DNA from 3 places in the Arthrobacter sp. TmtSoilC79 genome. Region 3 is predicted to be linked to each of the others. Evidence: riboswitches for the same ligand, from Rfam matches in the RefSeq annotation. Region 3 holds a riboswitch; each other region holds the start of a gene.
What was found. Region 3 has a riboswitch for cyclic di-AMP ahead of AC6JA3_RS01615 (hypothetical protein). Riboswitches for the same ligand answer to the same signal wherever they lie in the genome.
Positions count from the first base shown of each region.

Region 1 (9,501 bases), 3.6 Mb from region 3:
GCCTGCCGGATGAAGCGACAGATGCGGCCGAGGTAGTTGATGAGCTCGCCGCGCTGGCCGAGCCGGGCCTGATGGCCATCCAGTCCGGACGGTTCTTTGGGTGGGTCATGGGCGGAACCCTGCCTGCGGCCATGGCCGCGGATTGGCTTGTTTCGGCGTGGGACCAGAACACGGGGCTTCGGTTCGCCACCCCTGCCGCTGCCGCGATCGAGGAATCTGCAGCCGCCTGGCTGCTGGAACTCTTGGGACTGCCCGCCACCGCCGACGTCGGATTCACCACCGGCGCCACCACCGCCAACTTCGTGGGATTGGCGGCAGGACGCCAATACCTGATGGACGAGGCGGGCTGGGACCTGGAGGCTCTTGGGTTGACCGGCGCCCCGCGCATCACCACCTTTGCCGGCCGGGAGCGGCACGCCGCAGTGGATTTGGCGTTGCGGTACCTCGGCTTGGGGGCGTGCGTTCCGGTAGATGCCGACCACCAAGGACGGATCCTTCCCGATGCCCTGGCTGAGGCCATGGACCAACAGCCCGGGCCTTCGCTGGTCTGCCTCCAAGCGGGAAATCTGCATTCCGGTGCGTTTGATCCCATGGAGGAAGCCATTGCGGTGGCCCATGATCGGGGAGCCTGGGTGCACGTGGATGGAGCGTTCGGTTTGTGGGCCGCTGTGAGCCCCACCTTGCGGGGTCGGCTGACGGGAGTGGAGGAAGCGGACTCCTGGGCAACGGACGCCCACAAGACGTTGAACGTCCCTTATGACTGCGGCCTGGCGATTGTCTCCAGGCCAGAATCCCTGAGGCGTGCTTTCAGTGTCCACACCAGCTATCTCATAGCCACCGAAACCGGGCTGGGGGATCCGCTGGAGAAAGTCCCTGAGATGTCCCGCCGGGCCCGCGGCATTCCTGTATGGGCCGCCCTCAGGCAACTGGGCCGCGATGGCGTGATCTCCATGGTTGAGCGCCTCGCGGCCAACGCCCGGGCATTGGCCGAAGGACTCGCCGCCATTCCGGGCGTCGAGGTGCTCAACGATGTGGTGTTCACGCAGGTCTCGGTGAGCTTCGGCAGCGACGACCGGACGCACCGGGTGACGCAGCGGCTCATGGCCGAGGGCGCGGTATGGATGTCCGGATCCTCGTGGCGTGGCCGTGAAATCCTGCGTATTTCCGTGAGCAACTGGACCACCGACGCCGGAGATGTTGCCGCCTCCATTGCAGCCGTCAGGGGTGCCGTGGAGGTCGAGCCCGAAGTTTAGGCCTGGGGCTCGTGCGCCCTCGCTTTGTGCAGGTACCCCATCAGGCCGGCCAGGTCTTCGGCGCTCCAGGGCAGGTCTGCGCTGATCGTTTGGGCGTTCTCCTGCCAGGCTGCCCGGGCCGCGGTTTTTGTATCCTCGCCCGAATGGAACATCTCCCCGATGCGGTCCCAGGAATGCACCCACTCCTGCACTGCCGGATCCGAGATGGAAGTACCGGCCCGGACATGCTCCAGGCCTTCTTCCACCAGCGCGGTCCATTGACGTTTTGAGTCCTCGATCTTCTCTGCTCCCAGCTCCTGGCGTTTCTCCGCAAGCTGTTGACGCTGTTCCGGTGTGAAGTGTTTTTCGAACACGGTGATCATCTCCAAAGTTGACATGAATTGGGCGGCGGTGGGCATGGCTGGAGCGTCCAGTCGGTTGAGCAGCTCACCCAGCCGGTCCTGAAGCGCCTGGACTTGTTGGGCGTGCTGTTGAACATGCCGTAATTGCCGGTCCAGCAGGACACGCATGGAACCGAGATCATCATCATCGTTCCCGGGTCCATCCAGCGCTGTCGTAATGGAAGCAAGCGGAATCCCGAGCATGTGAAGGGCCCTGATCCGGTACAGTCGTCGAAGATCGCCCTCCCCGTACCGTCGATGACCGGAAGGCGTCCGGCCGCTCGCGGTCAGCAGGCCGATCTCATCGTAGTGATGGAGCGTCCGCACGCTGACTCCGCAGGCTTTGGCGAGTTCGCCGATACTCCACTGTCCGCTCTCCGCTGTTCCCATGGGAACTACGCTAAATCCTCACGTAACGTCAGGTGCAAGCCTTCTTCGGCCAGCCACATACCCGCCGATATGCCCGGCGAGTCCAGCGGCAGCCATCACGGCTCCTTCAAGCCAGCGGTCCGCCGTCGTCATTACCGGCAGGATCGCAAGCGCAGCCGTACTCAGCAGCGTCGTCAGGAGAAGCATGACCGGTCCTTGGATGCGCAGGCGGGTAGTCGAGGCCATGAGGGCAAGGGCGATGAAGTTCGCCGGCAAAGGATCCACGACACTGCGGAGCAGCACGAAGAACAGGGCATAAAGCAGCGTCCACGCCACCGCACCAAGCACACGCCCGGGAAGGCCGGTTCCGGGAGCCGTCCGGTCCCGTCCTGGCCGAAGCTCCCTGACGGGAAAACGTCCGGGGCGAAGGTCTCGGGTCAGCCGCGCCATGCCCCGCAGGTCGGCAAGCGCGGTTCGTACGACGTCGACACTTGAGTTGGGGTCATCGGTCCAGTCGACCGGGACTTCATGAATGCGTAAACCACAGCGTTCGGCGATGACGAGGAGCTCGGTGTCAAAAAACCAGCCGTCGTCCTTGGTATGCGGGAGGAGAAGGTGCGCAACGTCCGCGCGGACGGCTTTGAATCCGCACTGGGCATCGGAAATGCGTGTGCCCAGGACGGCGCGGAGCAGGGCGTTGTAGCTGCGGGAGGTGAATTCGCGGCCACCACTGCGGACCACGCGCGAGGCAGGTGCCAGGCGCGTGCCGACAGCCAGGTCGGAGTGGCCTGAAAGCAGCGGCGCAAGGAGGGGAGCCAAGGCGGACAAGTCGGTGGACAGATCCGCTTCCATATAGGCCAGCACGGGTGACGGTGAGGATTGCCAGAGGCGGCGGAGGGCGTTTCCGCGCCCTCTTTCCTGGAACCGGACCACCCGCAGTTCCGGAAGTTCCCGTGCCAGGCGTTCGGCGATCCTCAGGGTGCTGTCCGTGCTGGAGTTGTCAGCGACCGTGATCCGGAAGGTGTGCGGAAAAGTGCCGGAGAGATGGCCGTGAAGCGTGCGGAGGTTCTTCTCCAGGTGCGCTTCCTCATTGAACACGGGGACGGTGAGATCGAGGACCGGGACGCCGGCCCCGGTGTCCACGGGGGAGCGCCTTGGCAACTGCGGGTTCTCCGGCCTTACGTTGGGGAGTTCCGGCTGCGAAGCAAGCAACGCCCCGCCACCGAAGCGCGCGGAGTGGAACCGTCGTGGGGGAGCGCTGGTGGTTGGATTTGTGAGCGTCATATCTCCAGCATGGGCTGGCCGATTATGAGGGCTTTAGGCGGAAGCTGTGACGTCACTGTGAGCTACGGCGGTCACCTGTGAAATGCAAAAACCGCGCCGGTTCCCGCCGTTCGCTCCAGTGGGGACTGGTGCGATCGGCGGCAACCGGCGCGGTCTTCAAACTGCCTGGTTTAGTACCAGTTGTTGGCCAGGTGGAAGGCCAGGGCGGCCGACGGGGATCCGTAGCGCTCCTTGATGTAGTTCAGGCCCCATTTGATCTGGGTCTGGTAGTTGGTCTGCCAGTCAGCACCGGCAGAGGCCATCTTGGAAGCAGGCAGGGACTGGACGATGCCGTACGCGCCGCTGGAAGCGTTTGTGGCAGTGGTCTTCCAGTTGGATTCCTTCTCCCACAAGGTGTTCAGGGCAGTCATTTCGCCGGCGCTCCAGCCGTAGCTGCCCAGGATGCTTGCGGCGTAGGCCTTGGCAGCGGCGGGGTCATCCACGGCTTTCGGGGCTGCAGCAGCGGCCTCGGCGGCGGCGGCGGCAGCAGCGGCGTCGGCGGCCTGCTTGGCTGCAGCGTCAGCAGCTGCCTTCTCCGCAGCGGCTTGGTCGGCGGCGGCCTTCTCGGCGGCAGCCTTTTCAGCAGCAGCCTGATCGGCGGCGGCCTTCTCGGCGGCAGCCTTTTCAGCAGCGGCCTTGTCCACGGCGGCCCGGTCGGCAGCGCCCTTTGCGGCGGCTGCGTCCAAGGAAGCGGAGATTTCGGCTGTCTTGTTGGTGCTGACCTGGGCAGCTGCCTGGGTCTCTGCAACGCGGCTGGCCTCAGGGAGGTTCAGGGTGGCGTTGGCAGCAGTACCGAGCGATGCGACGCCCAACGCGGCGGCCACGACGCCGGCAACAACCGACATGCGGTGGCCGGACTTACCTTGGCGGGCAGCGTTCTTGAGGACGGTTTGCGACTTGGTCAACGGTGCGTTGTGCTCATCGCGGTGACGCGCGGAAGGGCGCGTCTGATCGTTAAATTCAGACATGTGTGATTACCTCTCAGCGCCTGCGGAGTTAGCTGTCGGGTTCGGATGAGGTCATCCGGCCGCGCATGTCGCTGCGGCTTCACCCCAAGGGCCCGGCATGATGCCTGGGCCCGGAGACTCTGGGTCCCCCGTCTCTGCCTCGGAGTAAGAACGGACTCCGGGAAGTGGCAGAGCTCGGCGCATCCCGGATGCGGGCCAGTTGGGGCGACCCACCCTTTCGACGGTACAGGAGGAATTCGCAGAAGTCACATTTAGGTAACAGAGATCACGGCGCCGGTGAGTCGCCTTGCCGTGTTCGTTACATCTCTTCGGCGGTGACGGTAGGTAGCCGCAGGGCGAATTCGGTTCGACCCGGACGCGACGTGACCTCCACGCTACCGCCGTGCGCTTCCACGATGGATTCCACGATCGACAACCCCAGCCCCGACGTCCCTTCAGACCCCGATCTCGCGGCATCCGCCCGGGCAAAGCGGGAGAAGATCCGGCCTTGGAAATCCTCTGGAATGCCCGGCCCGTTGTCTGTCACGGTCACCACTGCGCTGCCATCGGCGGACAGCATGACGGCCGTAACCACGGTAGTGCCGGCATCGGTGTGTTTGCGGGCATTGGACAAAAGATTGGCCAGGACCTGGTGCAGCTGGGTGGAGTCGCCGCGGACCGTGACGGGTTCGTCCGGCAGTTGCAGTTGCCATATGTGGTCCGGCGCCATGACCTTCTCATCACTGACCGTTTCGATCACCAACTGGGTGAGGTCCACATCGGTAACCTTGACCGGTTGGCCCTCGTCCAACCTGGCGAGCAGCAGGAGATCCTCCACCAGCGTTGTCATCCGCTCTGACTGGCTTTGCACGCGGGCCAGGGATTTGCGGCCGTCGTCAGTGAAGCTTTCGGTCATCCTCAGCAGTTCGGTGTAACCGCGGATGGCAGTGAGCGGCGTTCGGAGCTCGTGTGAGGCGTCCGCGACGAACTGGCGTACCTTGGTTTCGCTTTCCTGGCGGGCGTCCAAAGCGCTGGAGACGTTGTTCAGCATCAGGTTCAGGGCATGGCCTACGCTGCCCACTTCCGTTCCGGGATGGGCGGCCGACGGCGGTACGCGCACCGCAAGTGCCACTTCACCGGCGTCGAGCGGAAGACGTGAAACCTTGGTGGCCACCTCGGAGAGCTGCTCCAGAGGCCGCATGGTCCGGCGGATGATGACGGTGCCGGCGAGGCCGATGACCACCAGTCCGCCCAGCGAGACCAACACCATTGTCCAGACCAGTGAGGCCTCGGCGCTCTGTTTGTCCGCGAGAGGCAGACCCGTGACGATCACGTCGCCATAGGGTGCCTCGACCGCTACCAGCCGATAGTCCCCGTTGGAGAGGGAACGATCCACCGGATCACCGCTCTTGGGCAGCGCCAACAGCACTTGCTCATCCGCGGGGGACAGCCCAACACGGTTGCCTTGGGCGTCAATGAGCCCTGAACTGCGGACAGTGGACCCGTCGATCCTGGCGTTGAGTGTTCCGGCGGCCTGACCCCTGGCCTCCAGCGGGTCCGGTTTCCCCGAAGGTGAGGAGGGAAAGTTCGACGGCGGCCTGCCGAAGTCATTCGCGCGGCTGGACGCCTGCTCGAGCTGCCTGTCGAGCTGCTTGTTGAACACCATGTCCATGGAGGCGTAGCTGACCACACCTACCGCCCCGCAGATAGCGACCAGCAGTGCCATCGCCACCAGGACCAGCCGGGTACGCAAATGCCACGTGGAGGGGTTCAGCCAGCTGCGGCCGGATTTTCTGGCCACTCCTGAAAGTGTGCTCAACGCCTAGTCCGCGGGCTTGATGACGTAGCCGGCGCCGCGAATGGTGTGGATCATCGGCGGATGGTTGGCTTCGATTTTCTTGCGAAGGTATGAAATGTAGAGCTCCACGATGTTGGCTTGCCCACCGAAGTCGTAATCCCACACGCGGTCCAGGATCTGGGCTTTGCTGATGACCCGTTTGGGGTTCTCCATGAGGTAGCGCAGAAGCTCGAACTGGGTTGCCGTGAGGGGAATGTCCTCTCCGGCACGGGTAACTTCGCGGGTGTCCACGTTCAGGGTGAGGTCACCCACCACCAGCTCCGCGGTGTCCATGGCAGCGACGCCCGAACGCTGGACCAGTCGGTGGAGTCGCAGGAGGACTTCTTCCATGCTGAAAGGTTTGGTGACGTAGTCATCGCCGCCGGCAGCCAATCCGACGATCTTGTCCTGCACGGCATCCTTGGCGGTGAGGAAGAGGGCGGGCACTTCGGGGGCGAATGCGCGGATGCGGTTGAGGACCTCCACGCCGTCAAAACCGGGCAGCATGACATCAAGGACCAGGACGTCGGGCCGGAAATCCTTGGCCAGCTTCACGGCCTCGGGACCATCGCCGGCAACGGACACAGACCAACCGGCCATGCGCAGTCCCATGCTCATGAGTTCGGCGAGGCTGGGTTCGTCGTCCACCACCAAGGCGCGGATCGGAGAACCATCAGGGTGGGAGAGTTGGGGCAGGTTGTTGGTCATGGAGTGCGAGGAGGCCATGGGACAACTCTCCGTTCTGCTGGTTAGCCAGCGCTTTGCCCGTCCTGTGAGGATGCTGTGAAGTCAACACTAGCGAGGTGGGAGTCAGCGTGTCCGAAACGCTTGGCAATCCTGTTTCTACGGCTTGTAGCAGATTTTTGTCCGGATTTTTCGGAAGTGGGCCGTCCACGATTGGACAACAAGTGTTTCAGATCGTGAGATTCCGCAGCCGGGCTGTTCCCGGGAATGTCCGTGCACATGATGCCCCATTGGCCGAAGAATGTTCACTGGATTGCGATTATTTCTTGTCCGGGCCGAATGAAATGGCGTTCATTCATCCCCTCGGCTGAATTGTGATTTACGGCACAATAGACCTCTCCGTCTCAAAATGTGGACGGTTCTGCGCTTTGTTACTTGCGTGTTGCCATTGTTACGTTGCACACTTCCAATGTGAACAAGAACTCAACAGCACCTGCAGCCGCAGCAACCTGGCCCAGCACACCCGCTGGCCATGATGACCGCTGTTGTCGAATGCAAGCCTAACTTTCCACCCCAAGAAGTTTCAGGCATTCGCCCCCTAGCCCAGCGTTGGGCGCCCCTCCCCAAACTCATTGCGGGGACAACCAGCATTCGAAGCCGCGATGACGGCTATTCACTTTTGAGGTAAGCACTCCATGTCAGTTGCATCTGGATACGTCCACATCTCCGTCCGTAACGCCAACAAGGCCGCATCGAACGCAGGGCTCCGCCCCGGCTTCGGCAACCGCCCCGGCTACGCTCCCTCCCAGCAGGGCGCAGGCCAGCAGGCCCCCGGTTACGTTCCGCAGGGTTACAACCCCAACTCCTATGGCCAGTTGCGGGCAGTGCCCGCTGCCGAGCCGGCACCCATGACTGCGCCTACGCCGGTCATTGCCCAGTCCGACAGGCTCCGCCCCGTCGCCAACGACAACGTAGCCCGTGGCTTCGTGCTCTACATGGGCATTGACGAAGAAACTGCAGCGGCCGCAGGCACCTCCATTGCCAAGCTGGCCCAGGAAATCCGTGCCTACGCCCAGTCCCTCGTAACTGGAGCAGAGAGCTATGCTGCCGTGGCAGTAGCCCCCGCCGGCGCGCCCGGGTCCGCACTCGACGTCGTGCGTTCAACCTTCGGTGACCCGACTGTCGCCGCACGCCAGCGCACCGAAACCGCCCGCCCGGCACCGCAGCAGGAATCCCGCCCCTCCGGCGTGCTGATCGACCTCGCCCGCCGCGAAGTGCACCTGGACGGCGAATCGCTGAACCTGACGTTCAAGGAATTCGAACTCCTCAACTACCTCGTGGAGAACGGCACCCGCACCGTGGGCCGCGACGAACTCCTTGAAGGACTGTGGCGCAACGCCGAAGAGGTCCCCAACGAGCGCACCATCGACGTCCACATCCGCCGCCTCCGCTCCAAGCTGGGCCGCCTTGCCAACACCGTCCGCACGGTCCGCGGCCAGGGCTACCGTTTCTACGAGCACCCCGAGGTCATCGTCTGGGCCGCTCCGGAATACTCGATCTAAGCAGCACCGCAGCCGAAAGGCGGCAACATCCCCTGCGCCAGCGCTCGTTCTTCTTGCGACAACGGCGCTATCGGATATGCCGCCTTTCGGCTTTTTCGTGCCCTGACGAGGATTGGCCTCCGCGGCTGAAGGGTCCGGGGCGCCAGGTGTGTGTGCGGCTACCACCTACATTGGCTGGGGAAGCCCCCTGGCACGCCCGCTGCCTCCGCGTGTTGGGGGCGTACGGAGTTCAAAGTGGGTGGTGGGGGACCGGGGCGCCTGGGGCCGTGACCCTCTTTGATGCGCCGGCAGCCCATAGGCAACCGCATCCGGTTGCTATCGGGCCGGTTCCCTCTCAAAGAAGGTCAGGAACCTCCGGGGCCTCGGGCGGATAGGGTTGATCCATGAGCGATCACCACATCAAGCGCCTTGTGATCATGCGGCACGCCAAGGCTGATTGGCCCATGGGGGTGCCTGATCACGAGCGTCCCCTCGAGGAACGGGGCCACAGGGAGGCCCCGCTTGCCGGCAAATGGTTGCTCAAGCAAGGCGTGGTGCCCGACTTCATCCTGTGCTCGTCTGCGCTGAGGACCCGGCAAACATGCACATGGGTCTGCGATGAACTGGGCGACAAAGCGCCGACGCCCAAACTTGAGGACGGCCTGTACTCAGCCTCAGCGAACCGTATGTTGACGGTCATCAATCATGTCCCCGATACCGTCACCACGTTGATGATCATCTCGCACATGCCCGGGGTCCAGGATCTCGCCATGCACTTGGCCTCGCGCGATTCGGACCACGACGCGTACATGGACGCCGCCACCCGCTACCCAACGAGTGCGTTGACGGTAATGGAAACGGAGAAATCCTGGGCTGAACTGGACGGGCAGGACGCGCGGCTGACGCACTTCGCGGTTCCCCGCACCTAGCGGACTCCCCAAGGACGGCGCGCGTGGCTGGAGCGAGGCCGCGCCTACAGCAAAGCCGCAGCCGAAGCGCCGGTGCTTGCTGGAGCGGCGGCGTTGCCCCCAGCCCCCAGCCCCCAGCCCCCGGCTACTGTTGGCTGCCCGAATCTCCGTGGGCCAACTGGGGCATGCACATGCAGCGAATTTCAAAGACGGGCAGGCCCGCTGCTTCATCGCCGTGTCCGGTGGCGACGAGGTATTC
Region 1 covers NZ_AP046051.1:3,884,800-3,894,300, reverse strand. The annotation lists gene AC6JA3_RS17790 (pyridoxal phosphate-dependent decarboxylase family protein) at 1-1,253, shown strand, start outside; gene AC6JA3_RS17785 (MerR family DNA-binding transcriptional regulator) at 1,250-2,023, opposite strand; gene AC6JA3_RS17780 (glycosyltransferase) at 2,042-3,286, opposite strand; gene AC6JA3_RS17775 (aggregation-promoting factor C-terminal-like domain-containing protein) at 3,457-4,293, opposite strand; cyclic di-AMP (ydaO/yuaA leader) riboswitch at 4,299-4,459, opposite strand; gene AC6JA3_RS17770 (sensor histidine kinase) at 4,592-6,091, opposite strand; gene AC6JA3_RS17765 (response regulator transcription factor) at 6,095-6,835, opposite strand; gene AC6JA3_RS17760 (winged helix-turn-helix domain-containing protein) at 7,489-8,355, shown strand; gene AC6JA3_RS17755 (SixA phosphatase family protein) at 8,739-9,263, shown strand; gene AC6JA3_RS17750 (hypothetical protein) at 9,388-9,501, opposite strand, start outside.
Region 1: linked by a shared signal. The riboswitch ahead of AC6JA3_RS17775 (aggregation-promoting factor C-terminal-like domain-containing protein) and the one ahead of AC6JA3_RS01615 (hypothetical protein) in region 3 are both predicted to bind cyclic di-AMP.

Region 2 (9,501 bases), 3.3 Mb from region 3:
CCATCCTTGGGCAGCAGATCGGCGGGAATGGTGATGCTGTTGTCGCTCACGTGTGGCTCCAATGGGTATCGGCTAGAGATGGGTCGTGGCAGGTGGCATCAACTGCCCCTTCGACATCCCAATTCTGCCTGACCCGGTGCGACGGCAGGAACCTGTGGCCGTCATAGTCCGCCACGTGGAACGCCGCCAAACCATATGCGACCGGAATTATCCAGAGTAATTCCAAATAAGCTAGGCTAGGGGTTGGCGTTCAAGGGGCGGCGGTGCACTCCGCCTACCCCGGCAAGGGACGCTGTACGGTGGAGATTACGCAAGGAACTGCGTTCGAGGAGAGCTGAGCTGGATGACGGATCTGATCGATACCACTGAGATGTATCTTCGGACCATTTTGGAGCTTGAAGAAGAAAACATCGTGGCTCTCAGGGCCCGCATCGCCGAACGGCTGCGGCACTCCGGACCCACGGTTTCCCAGACCATCGGACGCATGGAGCGCGATGGCCTGGTGATTGTCTCCAACGACCGCCACCTCGAACTGACCGAGGTTGGGCGGAAGCGCGCCACCGAGGTCATGCGCAAGCACCGCCTCGCGGAGCGGCTCCTGGCTGACGTCATTGGCTTGGACTGGGCTTATGTCCACGACGAAGCATGTCGCTGGGAGCACGTGATGAGCGAGCGCGTAGAGCGCCGCCTGTACGAACTCCTGGAACACCCCACAGAATCCCCGTACGGCAACCCCATCCCGGGCCTGGAAGCGCTCGGCGGTCTTGCCACCCAGCCTTTCCCCCGCGTGGACGTCAACCTCCTGCAGGCCATGGAGGGTTACGCGGCGAACTCCCGGGTAGCGGTCACCCGCTTGGCGGAGCCCATCCAGGTTGAGCCTGAGCTTCTTACCCAGTTGGACGAGGGCGGAATCCGGCCCGGTGCCGCGGTCTCGCTGGAACGTGTGGGGGAGTACATTTCCGTCCGCGTCCCAGGCATTGAAGGTGCCCTGGAGCTTCCACCTGAGGTTGCGGCACACGTCTTCGTCTCTGTTGGCTGACAACCCTGCCTTGCTGCACGGTGGCATATCTCACTTTTGAACGCCCGGCGCGCATGTGACCTGCGGTTTTTCGGGATTAGTGATAAGGGGTTGCCGCCCGCATGCCCGTTCCTGTTGATAACGAATTTATTACTGCGGGCCTTAATCCCCTATAGTTATCTACTAGCGCTGATACCAAAGCGTTACCTGTTCCGGAGCCGAGCTCTGCCAGCGGAACAGGTGTGCCATCCACCACTGGCAGAGGCGGGGGAACCACAAGCGGCTGTCTAAAGAAGCAGCCTTGGGGTGAAGTCCGCAGCAGAAGTGCCCATTTACGCATGTTCCTCTTGGGATACCTGTGTGCCGTGAGCGCTTCGTGCGGGCCGGGTCTTGAAACTCTCTGACCCGAATCCGACAGCTAACTTCGCAGGCTTTTTAGAGAGGAATAGAGTTTGACAACGCAGAACGTCAGGGGCCGTCGCCGCGCGTCGGGCCCCGCTGCTGAGCTGCGGCCAGCCCGCGTCGTATCGGAGATCCGGCCACGCGACACCGAACGCCAGGTTCGCCGCCGTAAGAGCCCGCTGCGCCAGGTTGCCGACTTCGCTGCAGCCAGCGGCGTCGGGCAAAAGGCCGGAGTTGCGCTTGCCGCCACCGGCCTCGCCTTGACTGTCGGTCTGCCGGCCACAAGCCCCGTCATGGCCACCTCGGAATCAGGCCAGACCGAGTCTGCCCTGGCAGTATCCGGTGGCAGCCAGCCGGAGGTCTCCGCGGCCGCATCGGCCAAAATCGACTTCAGCCGGGCAGCGGTTGCCACGGCCGCCGACCCCGACGGCAAGTTGAAGCAACTGCTCAGCGCCCAGTCCGCGGGCAGCATCCAGCGTGCCTCCTCTGCAGGCACCATGGCCAGCCCCCTCGACACGCTGACCACAGCTTCCCCGTTCGGCTACCGCGTCAGCCCCCTCACCGGAGGCGCCGGCGACTTCCACCGCGGCCAGGACTTCGTGGCGCAGTGCGGCACGGCCGTCCACGCAGCAGCATCCGGCAAGGTCACCTTCGCCGGTTGGCACGAGTACGGCGGAGGCAACCGCGTGGTCATCGACCACGGCAACGGCCTTGAGACCACGTACAACCACCTGTCGTCCTTCACCGTCAAGGTGGGCCAGACGGTCACTCGCGGCGACACCGTGGCGCTCAGCGGTACCACTGGCGCCTCCACCGGTTGCCACCTCCACTTTGAAGTACAGGTCAACGGCGAAGTTGTTGACCCCATGGGCTGGCTTTAGTCCATTTGATGGTCGTCTCTCGCATTCGTGACACGCCTCGTGACCTGAATGTGACATTCGCGTTCAACTGTTGTACCGTACAAAGCGCATCGGCTTTTTAGGGGGCCGGTGCACTTGAGTGGATTGCCTAGCTCTGCCACTACTCAAGGTCCGTTCGCATAAATCGTCTGGCAGGGGCGGGGGAACCACTTCTGGTCTTCGTGAGAAGACCTTGGGGTTAAGTCGCAAAAGCTTCCTTGAAGCAGCGCGGCCGGATGACTCCCATCCGAATCCGACAGCTCACCTCGCAGGCATTGGGAGAGGCTACCTACGTGTCATCACGCACTACCCCTGCGCGCCATCGCGCTGAATCGGTTCGTACGAACCCCTTGAACTCGCTTTCCAAGGCTGTTTCATCCAACGCCGGTACCGTCGGCCGCCAGGCTGTCGTCCTGGCAGCAGCCTCAGGTCTCGTCCTCAGCGTTGGTCTGCCGGCCCAGGCAGCAGACACCGATGTTTCAAAGTCGGAAGCCTCCAGCACCCAGCAGATGGTCACCACTGCGGTAGTCACCGCAGAGCCCACGGCAACCGTCTCCTTCGAAAGCCCCGTAGTGGCCACGAAGGAAGCTCCCAAGGTTGTCCAGCGCGCTTCCCAGACCACCGGACGCACCTCGGCCTCCGGCGACCAGGCCACAGCAGGCGCTGTGACCGCCAAGTCCTCCGAAGCCAAGGATGCTGCTTCCAGCGCCGCCGCTTCCGGCCTCGCCGCGATCGCCTACACCGGCATCGGGCACCCTTACGTTTGGGGCGGCACCACCCCCAACGGTTGGGACTGCTCCGGATTCACCCAGTGGGTCTACGCCCAGGCCGGCATCAGCATCCCGCGCGTCAACGCCTGGACGGCCATGAAGCCCACCAGCACCCCTGCCCCCGGTGACCTGGTCATGCAGAACGGTGGAGCGCACGTAGGCATCTACGTGGGCAACGGCATGATGATCAGCGCCTTGAACCCGGGACAGGGCACGCTCCTGCACTCGGCTGCCTCCACGGGCACCTCCTCCTTCTTCACCCTCCGCTAGAAACAAACCGATTCGGGGTTCGCCGGCATGCCCCCAAGTGCCGGCGCGCCAATGAGCCGCGTGTACCCCAACTGCACGCGGATACGAAAAGAGAAAACCATGACCAGTGCACACAAGGTTGCACGGCATCGCGCTGAGGCCCCCAAGACCAGCTCGCTTGCCGTGATCGCCAAGGCCGTCAGTGAAAACGCCGGCGGCGTGGGCCGACAGGCAGCCGTTATTGCCGCAGCTTCAGGCCTTGTCCTGACCGGAAGTGTCGCAGCCAACGCTGCCGAGACCAAAGTGGACCGCGAATCCACCTCGACGTCTACCTTGGACGTCCAGTCGGTTGTGCAGTCCACCATCGCTGCAGACTCCACGGTTGCCATCTCCTACGAACGCCCCGTGGTCACCACGGTGCAGGCTCCGGCTCCCGTAGAGAAGAAGGCTCCCGCGAAGGCTGAAACCAAGGAGCCGGCGGCAAGCACGGCAACAGGCGGAAACGCCACGCTGGCCGTCAACACCACGGCTCCTGCGGCTAAGGCTCCCGCCGCTGCCAGCGGCCTTGGTGCCGCAATCGCCGCGGCCGCGTACGCACAGCTTGGCGTAACCCAGGACTGCACCATGCTGGTGACCAACTCCCTGGCAGCGGTCGGCATCAACTTCCACGACTGGCCGGCCGGCTACCTCTCCCTTGGCCGCACCGTCAGCGCAGCGGAAGCACAGCCGGGCGACCTCGCTTACTACGCCAACGGCGGTCTGGCCGGACAGGCCCACATTGCTGTCTACGTCGGCAACGGCCAGGCAGTCCACGGTGGATGGAACGGATCCACCACGGCACTGTTCAGCGTCAACGTCGGCTCCGGCCCGGTCTTCATTCGGGTCAACGGCTGATCCAGCCCTTCGCAATTTCAGGACACCCCGCAGGCTACGGCCGCGGGGTGTTCTGTTTAACCGCGGATCCTTTGCCTAGGGGCCACATCGGGTGTTCAGGGGGCAGATCGGACGCCCGTTCCGCTAACGACGCATGAACTCTGGGCGACACTGTGGGCGAAAGCACATATAAATTCGTTGATACGGCATACAAGTGCTTACCCTTATCTTGTCGATCCACAGCCCGTACATGCAGAGGGCAGCCGGCCCTCGTGCCCCTGACGGGTGCGGCCGTGAAGAGGTACGTGCATGCGCACACTCGTTCTGAATGCTGGATATGAACCGCTGGCGGTAATAACCTTCCGCCGGGCGCTGGTCCTTGTGCTGACTGGGAAAGCAAGCGTGGTGGCCGAAGGCGACGAGCCTGTCGTCGGGCCGCAGGAAGTTCTCGGAAGACCATCCGTGATCCTCCTCAACCGCTACATCCGTCCCCAGTACAACAAGATCACAGCCGTGAGCAGGCGCGGGGTACTGCGCCGCGACGGCCACCGCTGCGCCTACTGCGGGAAAACAGCCCACACCATTGACCATGTCCACCCCAAGTCCAGGGGCGGCGCGGATTCCTGGGAAAACCTGGTTGCGGCGTGCTTGAAATGCAACAACGCCAAGAGCGACCACACACTGGCCGAGATGGGTTGGAAACTCCGTTTCAAACCCGGTGTGCCCCAGGGGACAATGTGGCAGATCAAGGAACTCGAGAAACCTGCGCCGGACTGGGACCCGTTCCTGTTGCCGGAATCCGCTGCCTGATCGATTTCTGCTGAGCTCCGGACGTCCGGGTACTCTGGGCGGATGGAGTTCAATGCCGTGATTTTGGCGGGTGGCAGGGCCACCCGCCTCGGTGGCGTGCCTAAACCATCGCTGACGTACGACGGCGCCACGCTCCTTTCGCATGCCCTGCAGGCTGCCCGGGGTGCTTCAGCCGTGGTGGTGGTAGGCCCCGATGTTCCGGTAGCGGGCGGTGTGCCGTTCCCAGTGGAAGTGCTGCATGCCCGCGAGGAGCCGGCGTTTGCCGGGCCGGCAGCGGCAATCGCAGCCGGACTGGCGGCGCTGCAAAGCCGGCGTTCCCGCGCCCGGTGGACCCTGGTCCTTGCCTGCGACATGCCGCATGCGTCCCGCGGAGTTTCCGCTTTGTGGGATGCACTGGCCGCCCACCCAGGCGTTGAGGGTGCCATGGCCGTTTCCGTGGACGGGCGGAAGCAACCCCTCCTGGGTGCTTACGACACTGCAGCCTTGGAACGTGAAGCAGCCGTAGCATCCCAAGGTGCCGGTCTGGCGGACTCTTCTGTGTTCCGGCTGCTTGCTAGGCTGAACCTGCTGGACGTTGCTGTCCCCGCTGGCTCCACGGATGACGTGGATACGTGGGAGGACGCTGCGGCCCTGGGCATTGACTACAAGTTGGAGGCGGACGTGAAGAGCCAGGAAGAGACGCTCGAGGATTGGTGCCGCACATTGCTGCAGGCATTTGAGCTTGAAGGCGTTGAGGTGGACGTCAATGAAGTACTCGCCGTAGCCGGAGTGGCAGCACATTCAGTGGTCCGTCCCGCTGCGCCTTTGACCACGTTCATTGCCGGCTATGCGGCAGGCATGGCCCGCGGCATTGGCCAGGCAAGCGATGATGCGTCCATGAACGCGGCCCTGGAGTTGGCCCGCAAAGTTGCCAAGGAGTACTCGGAGTCCGAGGCTGACGCCGAATGACCCAGGCCCCTGCCGAGGGCCATCACGCAGCGCACACCTGGCAGGAGGCCCGCCAGCGCGCGTTTGAGTGTGCCGCTCCCATTCCACCAGGCCCCGTGCCGCTCACCTCGGCGCTGGGCCGCACCCTTGCAGCCGATGCCCTGGCCGTACAGGACATGCCCCACTACGCTTCGTCGGCCATGGACGGCTGGGCCGTCAACGGAAGTGGTCCGTGGATCCTGAGCGAACCTGGCCAGAGGCTTGCCCCGCACCAGGCAAGCCCCATTGTGACCGGTGGCCTCATTCCGCCCGGGGCCAAGGCCGTGCTGCGCAGCGAGAGCGGCGTCATCACCACCGACGACGACGGCCTGCCGGTCCTGGCTTTAGGCGGCGCCGCCAAGCCCGGTGAACCCCGCAACGGCCAGCACATCCGCAAAGCCGCGGAGGAAGCTGCCGAGGGGGAGATCCTGCTGACCGCTGGAACGGTACTCAATCCAGCCCACATCGCTTTGGCTGCACTGGCCGGACTGGACCATGTAGAGGTTCTCGGCAAACCGTTGGTCAGGTTCCTGCTTACAGGTTCCGAGGTTGTGGAACGGGGGATCCCGCTGCCCGGACAGGTCCGCGACACCTTTGGTCCGCAGTTGGGTGCCGTGGTAGAGCTCCTGGGCGGCATAGCAGGAGAGCAGCTCAGGGTGGGCGATAACTATGAGGAGTGGATTGCCGCCCTCCAGGAGAGTGAGCCTGCCGTGGACGAGATCGCGACTGGCTCCGATGAAGAAGCCGAACCCCCGGCCGATGTCGTCATCACAACGGGCGGTACGGGCCGGTCGGGGACTGACCATTTCCGCCGAGCGGTGGCTGAACTGGGTGGCCGGCTGTTGATCGACGGTATTTCGATGCGACCCGGCCACCCCGCCGTACTGGCCGAGTTGCCCGATGGCCGCTTTGTCCTGGGCCTGCCTGGAAATCCACTTGCCGCGATGATGGCGCTGTTCACGGTGGGCGCTCCATTGCTTGCTGCATTGGGCCACCGGAAGCCGCCCCATGTGGGTGAGGTACCGTGCGGCGCAATGCTCGAGGCCGATCCCGGTCGGACCCGGCTGATGCCGTTCAAGCTGGTGTATGGCCTGGCCTCACCGGCGCAGCACGCGGGACCGGGAATGATGCGGGGCCTGGCCGGTGCGGACGGGGTCATGGTGGTCCCACCCCACGGAGTCCAACTGGGGGAGTTGGTCCCTGCGTTTGCCTTGCCCTGGGGCAAACCGTTGCCCCAGCCAAAGTCCCCGGAAGACAAGCCCCGCAAGGCCGCCACACGGCAAGCGAAGAAGGCTCCCTCCGGGCCGGTGGACTGGAGTGCGCTCGACGCCTGAAGGCTGTACTGGCCGGCACTGCGGCGAACCAGGTAACAGGCTCACACAAAGTGCAATGATGGACATATGAACAGGCATGCTCCCGAACAGGACATCAATGAAGATGACCTGCAAATCCACCCGCCCAAACAAGCCGCTGCCGGCCTCAAAGCTGTTACGGTGGCCCTTGAACGCGGTTACGCCCAGGCCGGAGTAGCCCGCACGGTCCGTTCCATGCTCAGGGTGAACCAGCATGACGGCTTTGATTGCCCGGGGTGTGCGTGGCCTGAATCCATCACGGGCAAGCGGAGCCCCGCCGAATTTTGCGAGAACGGCGCCAAAGCGATCGCCGAGGAAAGCACCACCCGCACGGTAGGCGCCGAATTCTGGGCGAAGCACTCCCTGGCGGATCTCGAAGACAAGACCGAGTACTGGTTGGGAAGCCAGGGAAGATTGTCCGAGCCCGTGGTCATCAGGCCCGGGGACACGCATTACTCACCCATCAGTTGGACCGACGCCTTCGCCTTGATCGGTGAGCACATCAACGCCACCACTCCGGACAAGTGCGTTTTCTACACCTCGGGCCGAACAGCCAACGAGACCGCCTTCATGTATCAGTTGTTCGCCCGAAGCCTGGGCACCAACAACCTGCCCGACTGCTCCAATATGTGCCATGAATCGTCCGGCAGCGCACTGAACCCCACCATTGGAATCGGCAAGGGCACAGTCTCGCTGGAGGATATCCACCACGCCGAACTGGTCCTGGTGGTGGGACAGAATCCGGGAACCAACCATCCCCGGATGCTGTCTGCACTGCGGGACTGCAAGAACAACGGCGGAAAGATCGTCGCCGTGAACCCGCTTCCCGAGGCGGGCCTGCTGAACTTCAAGGACCCCCAGTCCCTCAATGGCGTTATCGGCGGTGGCACCACCATCGCGGATGAATTCCTGCAGATCAAGGTCGGTGGGGACCTGGCGCTGTTCCAGGCACTGGGCCACCTGCTCCTGGAGGAAGAGAAGCGCAACCCGGGCACCGTCGTCGACCATTCCTTCATTGAGCAGCAGACCGAAGGGTTCGCCGCCTACACCCAAGCCCGTGCGGTCCTGGACTGGGCCGAGACCGAGCGGGCCACCGGCCTGACGCGGAGGCAAATTACCAAGGCGGCAGAAATGATGGCTGCCTCAAAGGCAACCATCATCTGCTGGGCCCTTGGACTGACACAGCAGCCGCACTCGGTGGACACGCTGCGCGAAATCATCAACCTGTTGCTGTTGCAAGGGAACTTCGGCAAGCGTGGCGCCGGAGCATGTCCCGTCCGCGGGCACTCCAATGTCCAGGGCGACCGCACCATGGGGATCTGGGAGAAACCCAAGGAATCGTTCCTGGCAGCGCTGGACCAGGAATTCGGTTTCCATATGCCGCGCGATCACGGATATGACTCCGTGGAAACCCAGCACGCCCTGGAAAAGGGTGAGGTGGATGTCTTCGTCTCCATGGGCGGGAACTTTGCAGCCGCCGGCTCGGACACCGCAGCCCTGGAAGAGGGCCTGAAGACCGCAGGACTGACCGTCCATATCTCCACCAAACCCAACAGGGCCCATGTGGTCCACGGCAAAACGTCGCTGATCCTGCCTACGCTGGGCCGGACTGACACGGATGACAAACACCCCAAAGGCAAGCAATTCCTGTCGGTGGAAGACTCCATGTCCGTCATCCATAAAACGCAGGGAAGACTGGAACCTGTCTCGGAGCACCTGCTCAGCGAACCGGTGATCGTAGCCCGCATGGCGCAGGCGACCCTGGGCGACGACCACAGCGTGGACTGGCGTGCCATGGCCGAAGACTACGACGTCATCCGGGACCACATCTCCCGGGTGATACCCGGCTTCGAGGATTTCAATACGAGGGTTCGCACCAAGAACGGCTTCGTGCTGCCCAACCCGCCCCGGGACACCAGGACGTTCGCCACGGACATCGGCAAAGCACGGTTCTCGGTGCGGCCACTGGAGTACCTCCAGGCCCCACAAGGCCACCTGATCCTGCAGACGGTGCGCAGCCACGACCAGTACAACACCACGTTCTATGGCCTGGACGACCGGTACCGCGGGATCTCTGATGGCCGCCGGGTCATCCTGGTCCACCCTGAAGACCTGGCCGAACTCGGTTTCAAGGACCGCGATCTCGTGGATGTCGTCTCCAC
Region 2 covers NZ_AP046051.1:3,609,688-3,619,188, reverse strand. The annotation lists gene serC (phosphoserine transaminase) at 1-50, opposite strand, end outside; gene AC6JA3_RS16465 (iron-dependent transcriptional repressor DtxR) at 344-1,039, shown strand; cyclic di-AMP (ydaO/yuaA leader) riboswitch at 1,252-1,466, shown strand; gene AC6JA3_RS16460 (M23 family metallopeptidase) at 1,471-2,301, shown strand; cyclic di-AMP (ydaO/yuaA leader) riboswitch at 2,447-2,608, shown strand; gene AC6JA3_RS16455 (C40 family peptidase) at 2,613-3,359, shown strand; gene AC6JA3_RS16450 (NlpC/P60 family protein) at 3,459-4,232, shown strand; gene AC6JA3_RS16445 (HNH endonuclease) at 4,521-5,021, shown strand; gene AC6JA3_RS16440 (NTP transferase domain-containing protein) at 5,064-5,969, shown strand; gene AC6JA3_RS16435 (molybdopterin molybdotransferase MoeA) at 5,966-7,321, shown strand; gene AC6JA3_RS16430 (FdhF/YdeP family oxidoreductase) at 7,388-9,501, shown strand, end outside.
Region 2: linked by a shared signal. The riboswitch ahead of AC6JA3_RS16455 (C40 family peptidase) and the one ahead of AC6JA3_RS01615 (hypothetical protein) in region 3 are both predicted to bind cyclic di-AMP.

Region 3 (9,501 bases):
CCTCGTCCGTGATGCCCGAGCCGAGGCCTGCGCCGCGTTCAACCAGAACAGTGTGTCCGTTCGTGCGGAATTCGTGGACACCTGCGGCCGTGATGGCTACGCGGAATTCGTTGTTCTTGATTTCTTTGGGGACGCCGATGATCATCTGTGGGCTCCATCGTTAGCGGCCTCTTCGGCCGAAAAATGTGTTGCGGGCTGTGATTCCAGAATAAATCCGGCTGTGAGGCAGGCGACATGGGCTCCAAGGCGGGCGCAAGTAAAACTCCCGGAAATTCAAGGATCTGAGCTGCCGCAGCTCGACATTTGTCGAGCCATGGAGCGTCAGGTGTCGCCTGCTGTTGGTACGCTTCTGTGATGCAGCAAGACGTGGAACAGATCGTCGAGCGGGTGGCGTTGAAGCTGGGCCGCGGCCTCTCCTTGGAAGACCTCGACGGCGTCCTCCTCGCCTACAGCTCCAACCAATCCCACGCCGACCGCGTCCGCGTGAACTTCCTGCTGAGCAAACGCGTCCCCGGCGATGTCAGCCTCTGGCAACTGTCCCACGGCATCGCCACGGCTGTGCGTCCCGTAGTGGTTCCCGCAAACGAGGAACTGGGGATGTTGGGCCGGGTCTGCGTGCCGCTCCTGGTGCGCGGATTCCGCGTGGGCTACTTGTGGGTCCAGCTGGACCTTGAAGAGCAAAGCGCGACGGCGATACTCGCCGAGTTGCCCGGCGTGCGTGACGAGCTGGACCTGTTGGCGGGGTTGCTCCTTGATTCCAATACGGCAGAGTCGGAGTTCCGGCGCAGGCGTGAGCAGGAGTTCCTGTCGGCCTGTAGTGGTGAATCGAATGCCGTGGCAGCCGTGGCCGGGTGGAAGGAAATCCAGGGCCGGGGTCCGTGGCAACTGGTGACCATCCTGGACGCGGAAGGTGCGAGGTCCGACGTCGATCCTCTCGCCGCGACCCTGACCCACCGTTCGGCCGCCCTGCAGTCCACCATCGGTGTCAACGCCGCGTTGTTCAGCGCAGGAACCGAAACGCATTCAGTGGTGCTGTTCCGCGAGTCCGGTGGCCGGGCGGACCATGCGCAGGTGCTGGTGCACTACCAACTGGAACTCGCCAAGCGCGCCGGACGGACTGTGGACCGCGTGATCCTGGGCATCAGCGAGCCGTTCCAAGTGATACGTCAACTGGCGGGGGCGTACCGGCAATCGAAGGTTGCGGCGCAGGCGGCAGCTGTGGACAGGCCTCTCGGTGAGCTCGTGGACAGCCGGAACGTGGGTGTCTATCAGCTCTTCGACCGACTCCTGGCGCCGGGCGGCTGGGATGACACCGGCTCCGTGCACTTCCGGACCCTGGAGGACCAGGACAAGAACGGCGAACTCCTGCCTGTCCTGGAACTGCTATATGACAGCGACGGTTCAGTACAGGACGTCGCCGCCAAGCTTCACCTCCACAGGAGCAGCATCTACAACAGGCTGGGACGGATCCGCCAGCTGATCGGTGCTGACCCACTCAGCGGCTCGATCCGCCTCGAACTGCACGCCGCCTTGAAAGCCCGCCGATGGGCCGGCCGGCCGCGGATCTGAGCACTGAACGGGGCGCTGAACGGGGCGCTGAACGCGATTGAGGCAGGCACCCATTGTGGGTGCCTGCCTCAGTGAACTGCGCTAAACCGTGCCCGTTACGAGCGCCCCAAGCGCTGGCAGCTCCAACGGCCCAACCGACGCCGGAACGTGGCCGTGCGGCTGCTGCTGCAGTACCGGCTGTGCCATCCGGCGTGGGTGGTGATGCGGGGCAGGCGCGTGCTCATTTGAGGGCGTCCTTTGCTGCGTCAAGGATCTCGTCGAGCGCAGACTGCGTGGGCGCCGGCGTGGACGCGCCGGGCTTGCCCGTTGGCTTGGGCTTGGAGGTCTGGGTGGGGGTAGGGGTTGGTGTTGGCGTGGGCGTCGAGGTAGCCGGAGGGGTGGTGGGTGCCGGGGTGGTCGGCGCAGGCGTGGCCGGCGGCGTAGTGATGGTGTCCGATGGCACGTCGGACGGTGCCGGTGCAGGCGCCGAGGGCGTGGGTACCTGACTGGTGCCCGGTGCCGCAGCGATGGTCGCCGGCACTGCGGATGGGACCCAGACGGGGTCAGCCAAGGAAACCTTAGGCGTGGGAACGGACGACGGCGACACTGGCGCAGGTGCCTCCGGAACCGTGGCCGGTTGGCCGGCCGCTGACGTCGCAGCAGCTGAGGCAGACGGAGAAGAAGCCCTGGAGTAGGAAGCACTGGGGGCTGGTGATGCGGAACCCGAATTCCTGTCGGCACCGCTGGCTTCCTGGGCGGGCGCCTCCTGGCCGAAGAACGGCAACTCAAGGGCCTGCCCCACAGTGCCGGCCGTCAGGACCAGGCCGAGCGCGCCTGCCACTACGGCCATGCGCTGGCTCATGTGCTTGACCGAAGCCGCCTTCTGCAGGACTGCCTGGGGCTCCCGGCCAAGCGGGGACCCGCCCAGCCCTGATCGTGAACCCTGCCCGGAGCGTGAACCAGCGGTGACGCCGGACTGTTCCCTAACATCCTTTCGGCTTGCCAGGAAAGCCGATGCCGTGGCTGCCGCAGCAACCCGCGCCGGGGATGTGGCGCGAGCCTGCAAAGCAGGTGCAGCCGAGACGGGTACAGGCACTGTGTGGGATTCGGGGGTGGCTTCAGGCGCCGGATCTGCGGACACCAGTGGAATGGCGGTTGTGGCCGGCTCCGGTGTGGTGGGCAGGGGGTTTGCCGGCTGCTTGGGAGCGTTGACGGTCGGAATGGCGGCTGTGGCCGGCTCCGGCGAGGTGGTCAGGGGGTTTGCCGGCTGCTTGGGAGCCTGGACGATCGGAATGGCGGCCGTGGCCGGCTCCGGCGAGGTGGTCAGGGGGTTTGCCGGCTGCCCGGAAGCCTCGACGATGGGAATGGCGGCTGTGGCCGGCTCCGGTGTGGTGGTCAGGGGGTTTGCCGGCTGCTTGGGAGCCTGGACGATGGGAATGGCGGCTGTCGGAGGCCCGGGCGTGGTGGATGCGCGGGCTTCTGCTTGCGCGGCCCGTTCCCGCTCGGCTGCACGCGCAGCCGCACGCGTGGTGGGCGTCGCGATGGTAGGCGCCGCCGCAGCGGGGGCGTCCGGCGTCGTGCCTGAAATTTCGGGTGCGGCAGTCCTGGTCGTGCCGGAATCCGGCTGCAGGCTGATACCGGATCCGCTGGGTTGGGCCCGACGGCGTCCGGTTGGCTTGGTGCGCTCGCCGTCAATTCGGGCGCGGCGCGGCTGATCCATGGTTGGGGACATGGTGGTTGCCTCTCAACGCCTTCGAGGTTAGCTGTCGGGTTCGGACGAGGCCGTCCGGCCGCAGTAGCGGCTTCACCCCAAGGACTTGGAAAAGTCCGGGAACTTGTGGGTCCCCCGCCTCTGCCGCGGGTCTGGCGGATTCCGGAGTGCGGCAGAGCTCGGCGTCATTCCGGAAGCGGCCCAGCGGACATACGGGTCGCCCTACGACGGTACATGAGCAGGAAAGTAAAGTCACATTAATATAACGGACGGTAGGTCTCTGCAGGCGGGAGGGCCTTAGCCCTTAGGCTTCGGGGCCGGAGCGGGCGCCGGGAGCTCGTGCTGGATCCTTTGGATCTGGTGGGCCTGGTGCGTTTCCGGTCGGAAGATCTCGTCGGCGATTCCCAGCATCCCGCCGGCTGCGGCACGCCTGACACCCCGGCGGTTCTGCCGGGAAACCCAGTACCAAGCCATGGCCAGGAGGGCGGGAACTCCAAGTACGGCCGCCAACACGGCCAAGATATCCATCGCCTAAGACTAGCTTCGGCGTGCACCGGCAGGTAGACATTGTTTATGGACCTGCCCGTGATGCCACCCGTCTCGCCCATGCTTGCCAAATCCGTCCCCGCCATCCCGGACGTTGGGCACTACGAGCCCAAATGGGACGGCTTCAGGACCATCGTCTTCAAGGACGGGGATGAAATCGTCCTGGGCAGCCGCAACGAGAAGCCCATGACCCGCTACTTCCCTGAACTGGTGGAAGCTCTGCGGAAGAACCTCCCGGACAAATGCGTGATCGACGGCGAGATTGTCCTGATCGAGGGCAGCCGGCTTGAGTTCGAGGTCCTGCAGCAACGGATCCATCCCGCGGACAGCCGGGTGAGGATGCTGGCCGAAAAGACTCCGGCGTCGATGGTTGCGTTCGACATCCTTGCCCTCGGCGACGACGATCTGATGGGCAGGCCGTTCTCGGAGCGTCGCGCCATCCTTGAGCGTGCGCTCAAGGCAGCAGAGCCGCCCGTTTACGTCACTCCCGCAGTCAACGACCTCGACCGGGCGCAGGAGTGGTTCGTGCAATTGGAAGGCGCAGGCCTGGATGGCGTCCTGTCCAAGCCGTTGGATGGGACATACCAGCCCAACAAGCGCGTGATGTTCAAGACCAAGCACGAGCGCACCGCCGACTGCGTGGTGGCCGGATTCAGGTGGCACAAGACCGCTAAGGTCGTGGGGTCCATGTTGTTGGGTCTTTATAACGACGCCGGCAAACTCCAGCACGTCGGGGTGGTTGCCTCCTTCCCCATGGCGAGGAGGGAAAGCCTGGTGGCAGAGCTTGAGCCTTACCAGGTGGACCTCAGCGAGCACCCGTGGGGCGAGTGGGCCAGCCAGGGTGAGGGTGTTGCGGGGTCCAGGATGCCGGGCGCCCAAAGCCGGTGGAGCGGAGGCAAGGATTTCTCCTTTGTGCCATTGCGTCCCGAACTGGTGATCGAGGTGGCGTACGACTACATGGAGGGGGACAGGTTCCGGCACACCACCCAGTTCCGCAGGTGGCGGCCGGACCGGACCCCCGAAAGCTGCACCTACTCACAACTGGAAGAGCCGGCTGCGTACGACCTCGGGGAGATCCTGAGGTTGCCGTAGCTGGCCTGCCCGGACTGCGCAGCCGACCCGCTCAGCCGACCTGCATGGACGTTCCGCTTGGCTGGCCTGCATGGACGTCCCGCTTGGACTTTCAGCCTGGCCGTTCAGCCGAGGCGGAGCGTTACTCTTCGTGTCCTTGATCGCTGCTCATGCTGCCCTCGGCCGGCGGGGTTTCTCCCGGCGGCACTCCACCGCCAGGTTCCAGGCCGGTGACGTTCCCATCGAGGGGATCGGGGTTGGCAGAGGCGGCGGGATCGTCGTCCTCGTCCTGGCGCATGTCAGGATCCTCGTGGATGCTATCGGCGTCGGCGGTCGTGTCGAACGGCCCTGTAGCGCCGGTTGCTCCGAAGCCCTGGGTTTCCTCATTTGAGTCTTTATCAGTCACAATCAGCCCTTTCGTAAGCAAACTTACTAATGCGCTTGCTTTGCCAGCCTAGCCGGGAGGAGCGGACTCAACAAGCACGCCCAAGCCAGGCGCCGGCGTCGTGGGTCAGTGCATTAGCGCGTCAGCGCATTTGAGCGATAGAGCATCAGCGCGTCAGCGCTTAGCGGTGCGGCGTTGTGGCGGCGACGAAACTCCGGATGGCGTCGGCCACGGCTTTGGGTCGCATGTGTTGGGCCACATGGCCAACGCCGGGAATCTCCACCAATCGCCCCTGCGCAACTGCCCTGGAAAGCCGGAGCGACCACTCCGGCCCAGCCACGTGGTCGCGGCTTCCCCGCAGGATCAGGACGGGCACCTTGATGCCGGTCAGCCGCTTCTCCGTGGGGTAACCCATCATGACCGGAAGCTCCGTGAGGTACCATCGCGGACCACACTTGAAGTAATCGGAGATGACAATCCAATTGGACGACGGGCTCTCCCGGAGCAGTCCGTCCAGGAAGAGCGCCAAGGACTGCCGGCGAACGTTCTTGTGCCGGGAATCCACCACCGGCCCCATGAGCACCACCTGCCGTGCCTGCTCAGGCGAGTGCAGTGCCGCTGCGATGGCAAACTGCACGCCCATGGAGTGCCCCACCAATACGTAGGAACTGATACCGCAGGATGCCAGGGCCCCGGCGATGAAGGCGCCGTAGTCCTCCACGGAGAGCTGCCTCCCGGGCTTCGGGGTCCCGGCGAATCCGGGCAGGTCCAGCGAGTACGTGGGTGCACCCGCTGCCAGGACGGTGTGGAGCCGGGCCAAGTACCGGTGCGAAACTCCGATCCCATGGATCAGGATGTATACGGGCTCGTCGGGACTGGACACCGGTCCGGTGCCTGCATCAAGCCCGGACCCTGGAGGCGGTGTTCCCTTGGCCCAGAGGATCCGCCCCTTCAGGCCCAAAGCCTCGACGTCGGCAGAGAGCAAAGCCTCCGCAGTTGCGTGCGTTTTCATCAAGCCTGCCGCTGCAGGAATACCGGAGCGCCGGGGCCGCTAAGCTCGTCCGTCCCGATCGGGCGGCCGGACACGGCAAGCAACAGGGCTATGGCTGGTCCTTCAACGGCCGGGCCCTCTCCGTGATCGAAAGCCGCGTCATTGGCCACCAGGCGCCAGCCCTCGGCCACTTCCTTGCCTCCGCCCATCTTGGTGCTGGTCCGCACTTGGTATTCCAGGGCAGTGGCCACGTGCGCCGCCGGGTAGTGTCGGCGCAGCCCCAACGGACGACGAATGTCTTCGCCGTGGACGAATGCTTCCACCAGCCGGGTAGCCAGACCTGCCGGGGGTCCGGAAGTGCGGGAAACCACTGCCTGGAACCGGACCAACGTGGTGCCGGGGTCAAGGGTCCGTTCGCGCTCAACTCCCACGGCGTTGTCGCGGTCGAAATCCATCCGGGCGGCAATCATGCGGCGGATGAAGCCCAGCCGGGTGGTCTTGGCACTGTCGATCACGTGCGCCAGGACGTCATGGACGTCCCAGCCGGGGCAAAGGGATGGCGTCTTCCATTGGAAGGGCTGAAGTGGTTCGAGATCCCGGATCAGTGCACGACGTTCCTCGTGCACCACGGGCCACACGTCGGAGGGTGAGGTCAGGGCCATACCGCTATTGAACCCCATGGTCCGGCTTGGAGCTGCCTCTGTGTCCGGTGGTTCCAGGAAGCCGCTGCTCAGGGAGGTGCGGTTCAGGAAGGCGCGGTTCAGGGAAAACCCGGTCCCGGGAGGGCTTGCGGGAATACCGCAGCGCCTTGCCCAGCCCCACGAGGCTCCAGGCAAGGAACAATGCCATGGCTGCCGTGGCAGTCCAGGTCACCGGATAACCGAGGAACGGAGCGGACTGGCAGGAATCGAATTCCCCGGTTCCCACCGCTTGGCCGCAGCCTCCCGTGTACATCCAGATCGTCCCGAGGAGCAGGCCGGTTGGAGCGATGAAAAGGAGCCAAGGCCAGGGGCGGTTCCAGGGCCACTCGGAGTACTTTGCGCTTTTCCCCGACGGCAAAGGCTATTCCCTGGTGGCGTCGTCGGATTCGCTGGGGTCTGCCGCCGGCTGCGCAGCCTCAGGCGCGGCGGAAGCGTTGGCGGCGTCCCGGCGTCGTGCGATTTTTGATTCCGTCCACATGGCTACTGCCACGAAGACTGTGCAGGCAAACATGAAGGTTGCCACGAAGTTCAATCCCATCGCAGAGCCCAAGGGTGCGGCAAGGGCCATGGCGGCCAACCCGGCCACGATATGCCACCCCTTGAAATTGCCCACCGATCAAGCGTAACCCCGGCTTTAAGGGGTGCTGGTCCGTTGGCTGGGATCGTTGCTTGATCCTTATCACTCCGCAACCATCAGTCGGCGCTGGAGTCGTTCTCCCCGGGCTGGCCGGCTGCTGCTTCGGAGTGTTTCGCCTTCTGCGTTTCCAGCCACGCCATGATGGCCGCCTGCCGGATCCGTCGGTGCGTCCCACGGTATTCCACGGGGATTTCGCCGCGATCGGTCATATTGCGCAGGTAGGTATGGGAGATGCCGGCGAGCTCCGCGGCCTGCGAAGTGGTGAGCATTTCCTCCACGCTGCTGACGGTCACGGTTTCGCCGCGGCCCAGCCGCGCAAGGAGGTCGACGACGGCGTCCCTCGCCTCATCGGGGAGGCGGTGGACCGTGCCGTCCACGAACACAGTGATGTCGTTGCTGTCCTGGAGGGAGCGCGCCAGGTTCCGGGCGTCGTCGGCGGGGAGCCCTGCTGTGATGCGGGGAGCTATCAATGCCATGGCAGAAGCCTAGCGTGCGCGGCCGCCCATTTCGGGGGTTCCCTGCTGGCCATGCCGTGCGCGCGGCATTGCTGGCAGGGAACCATCGAAACGTGCGGCCCAGGGGCAGCAACGAGCCCCCGCTACTCCGCGTCCAGGTCCGTCTCCAGGAGCTTCACCAGTGCGTCCAGCGCGTCGTCCGCGCCGTCCCCCTCGGCCCGCAGCACCACCACATCGCCTTTCGCAGCGCCAAGTGTCATGAGCGAAAGGATGCTGGCGGCGTCGAGGGCGTCTTCGGCAGGTTCACCCTGCATGGCAATGGTGACTTCCACGGGCTGTTCGCCGGCGGCCTCGGCAAACAAGGCGGCCGGGCGGGCATGCAGTCCGGAGCGGCTGGCGATGGTGGCTGTGCGTTCGGGCATGGTTTCTCCTTCGACGGAAACAAACAGAGGTTAGAGGCCGAGCTCTTCGAGCACGGGGAGTTTTGCGCGGACCCAATCGCGGGCCTCAAGAGCACTCGGCGCAGACAAAGCGAGCTGCGCGAGTTCCTGCGCCTGCTCCAACGTCACAGTCTTCAGCACGGTCCCGACCGCTGCCAACGAGCGAGCGGTCATGGACAAGGTGGTGACGCCCAGACCGGTAAGAACGACGGCGAGTGCCGGGTCCGCGGCTGCCTCACCACAGACGCCGACCGGCTTCGCATCACCTTCCCGGCCCGTGCTCTCCTGGGAAGCACCTTCAACAGTGAGCTGCACCAGCCGAAGCACGGCCGGCTGCCACGGCGTGTTGAGCTCGGCGAGGGGGCCGAGTTGGCGGTCGGCGGCCATGGCGTATTGCGTGAGGTCATTGGTTCCCAGCGAGGCAAACCCGACTTCCCGCAACACGGTGGCGGCAGTCAGTGCAGCGGAGGGAACTTCCACCATGACGCCGGGCGTCTGGATTCCAGCGGCGGCACAGAGCGAGGCGAAACGTCCGGCTTCGGCAGCCGTGGAGATCATGGGGGCCATGACCCACACATCGGCCTCGGATTCCGAAGCAGCCCGGGCAATTGCCTCCAGTTGGCGTTCCAGGACGCCGGGCGTGGTGAAATCGGTGCGATAGCCGCGAACGCCCAGTGCAGGGTTGGGTTCGGTGGCATCGGTGAGGAAGGGGAGGGGTTTGTCGGCGCCGGCGTCGAGGGTGCGCAGGACAACCTTCTTGCCCGGGAATGCATCGAAAACGGCCTTGTAGGCTGCCGCTTGCTCATCCACTGACGGCTCGGTGTCGCGTTCCAGGAAGCAGAATTCCGTGCGGAACAGGCCCACTCCCTGGGCGCCCAAACCGGCTGCGGCTACGGCATCCTTGGCCCCACCGACGTTGGCGAGCAGCGGCACCAGGTGGCCGTCCGCCGTCGTGCCGTTACCGTCGAAGGATGCAAGGGTTGCGGACGTTTCCGCCCAGGCCGTAGCGGCAGTGC
Region 3 covers NZ_AP046051.1:326,806-336,306, forward strand. The annotation lists gene ald (alanine dehydrogenase) at 1-145, opposite strand, end outside; gene AC6JA3_RS01610 (PucR family transcriptional regulator) at 352-1,569, shown strand; gene AC6JA3_RS01615 (hypothetical protein) at 1,790-3,280, opposite strand; cyclic di-AMP (ydaO/yuaA leader) riboswitch at 3,283-3,427, opposite strand; gene AC6JA3_RS01620 (hypothetical protein) at 3,557-3,787, opposite strand; gene AC6JA3_RS01625 (ATP-dependent DNA ligase) at 3,833-4,897, shown strand; gene AC6JA3_RS01630 (DUF6480 family protein) at 5,019-5,282, opposite strand; gene AC6JA3_RS01635 (alpha/beta fold hydrolase) at 5,443-6,273, opposite strand; gene AC6JA3_RS01640 (maleylpyruvate isomerase family mycothiol-dependent enzyme) at 6,273-6,932, opposite strand; gene AC6JA3_RS01645 (hypothetical protein) at 6,919-7,311, opposite strand; gene AC6JA3_RS01650 (hypothetical protein) at 7,315-7,566, opposite strand; gene AC6JA3_RS01655 (helix-turn-helix domain-containing protein) at 7,647-8,066, opposite strand; gene AC6JA3_RS01660 (HPr family phosphocarrier protein) at 8,189-8,467, opposite strand; gene ptsP (phosphoenolpyruvate--protein phosphotransferase) at 8,498-9,501, opposite strand, start outside.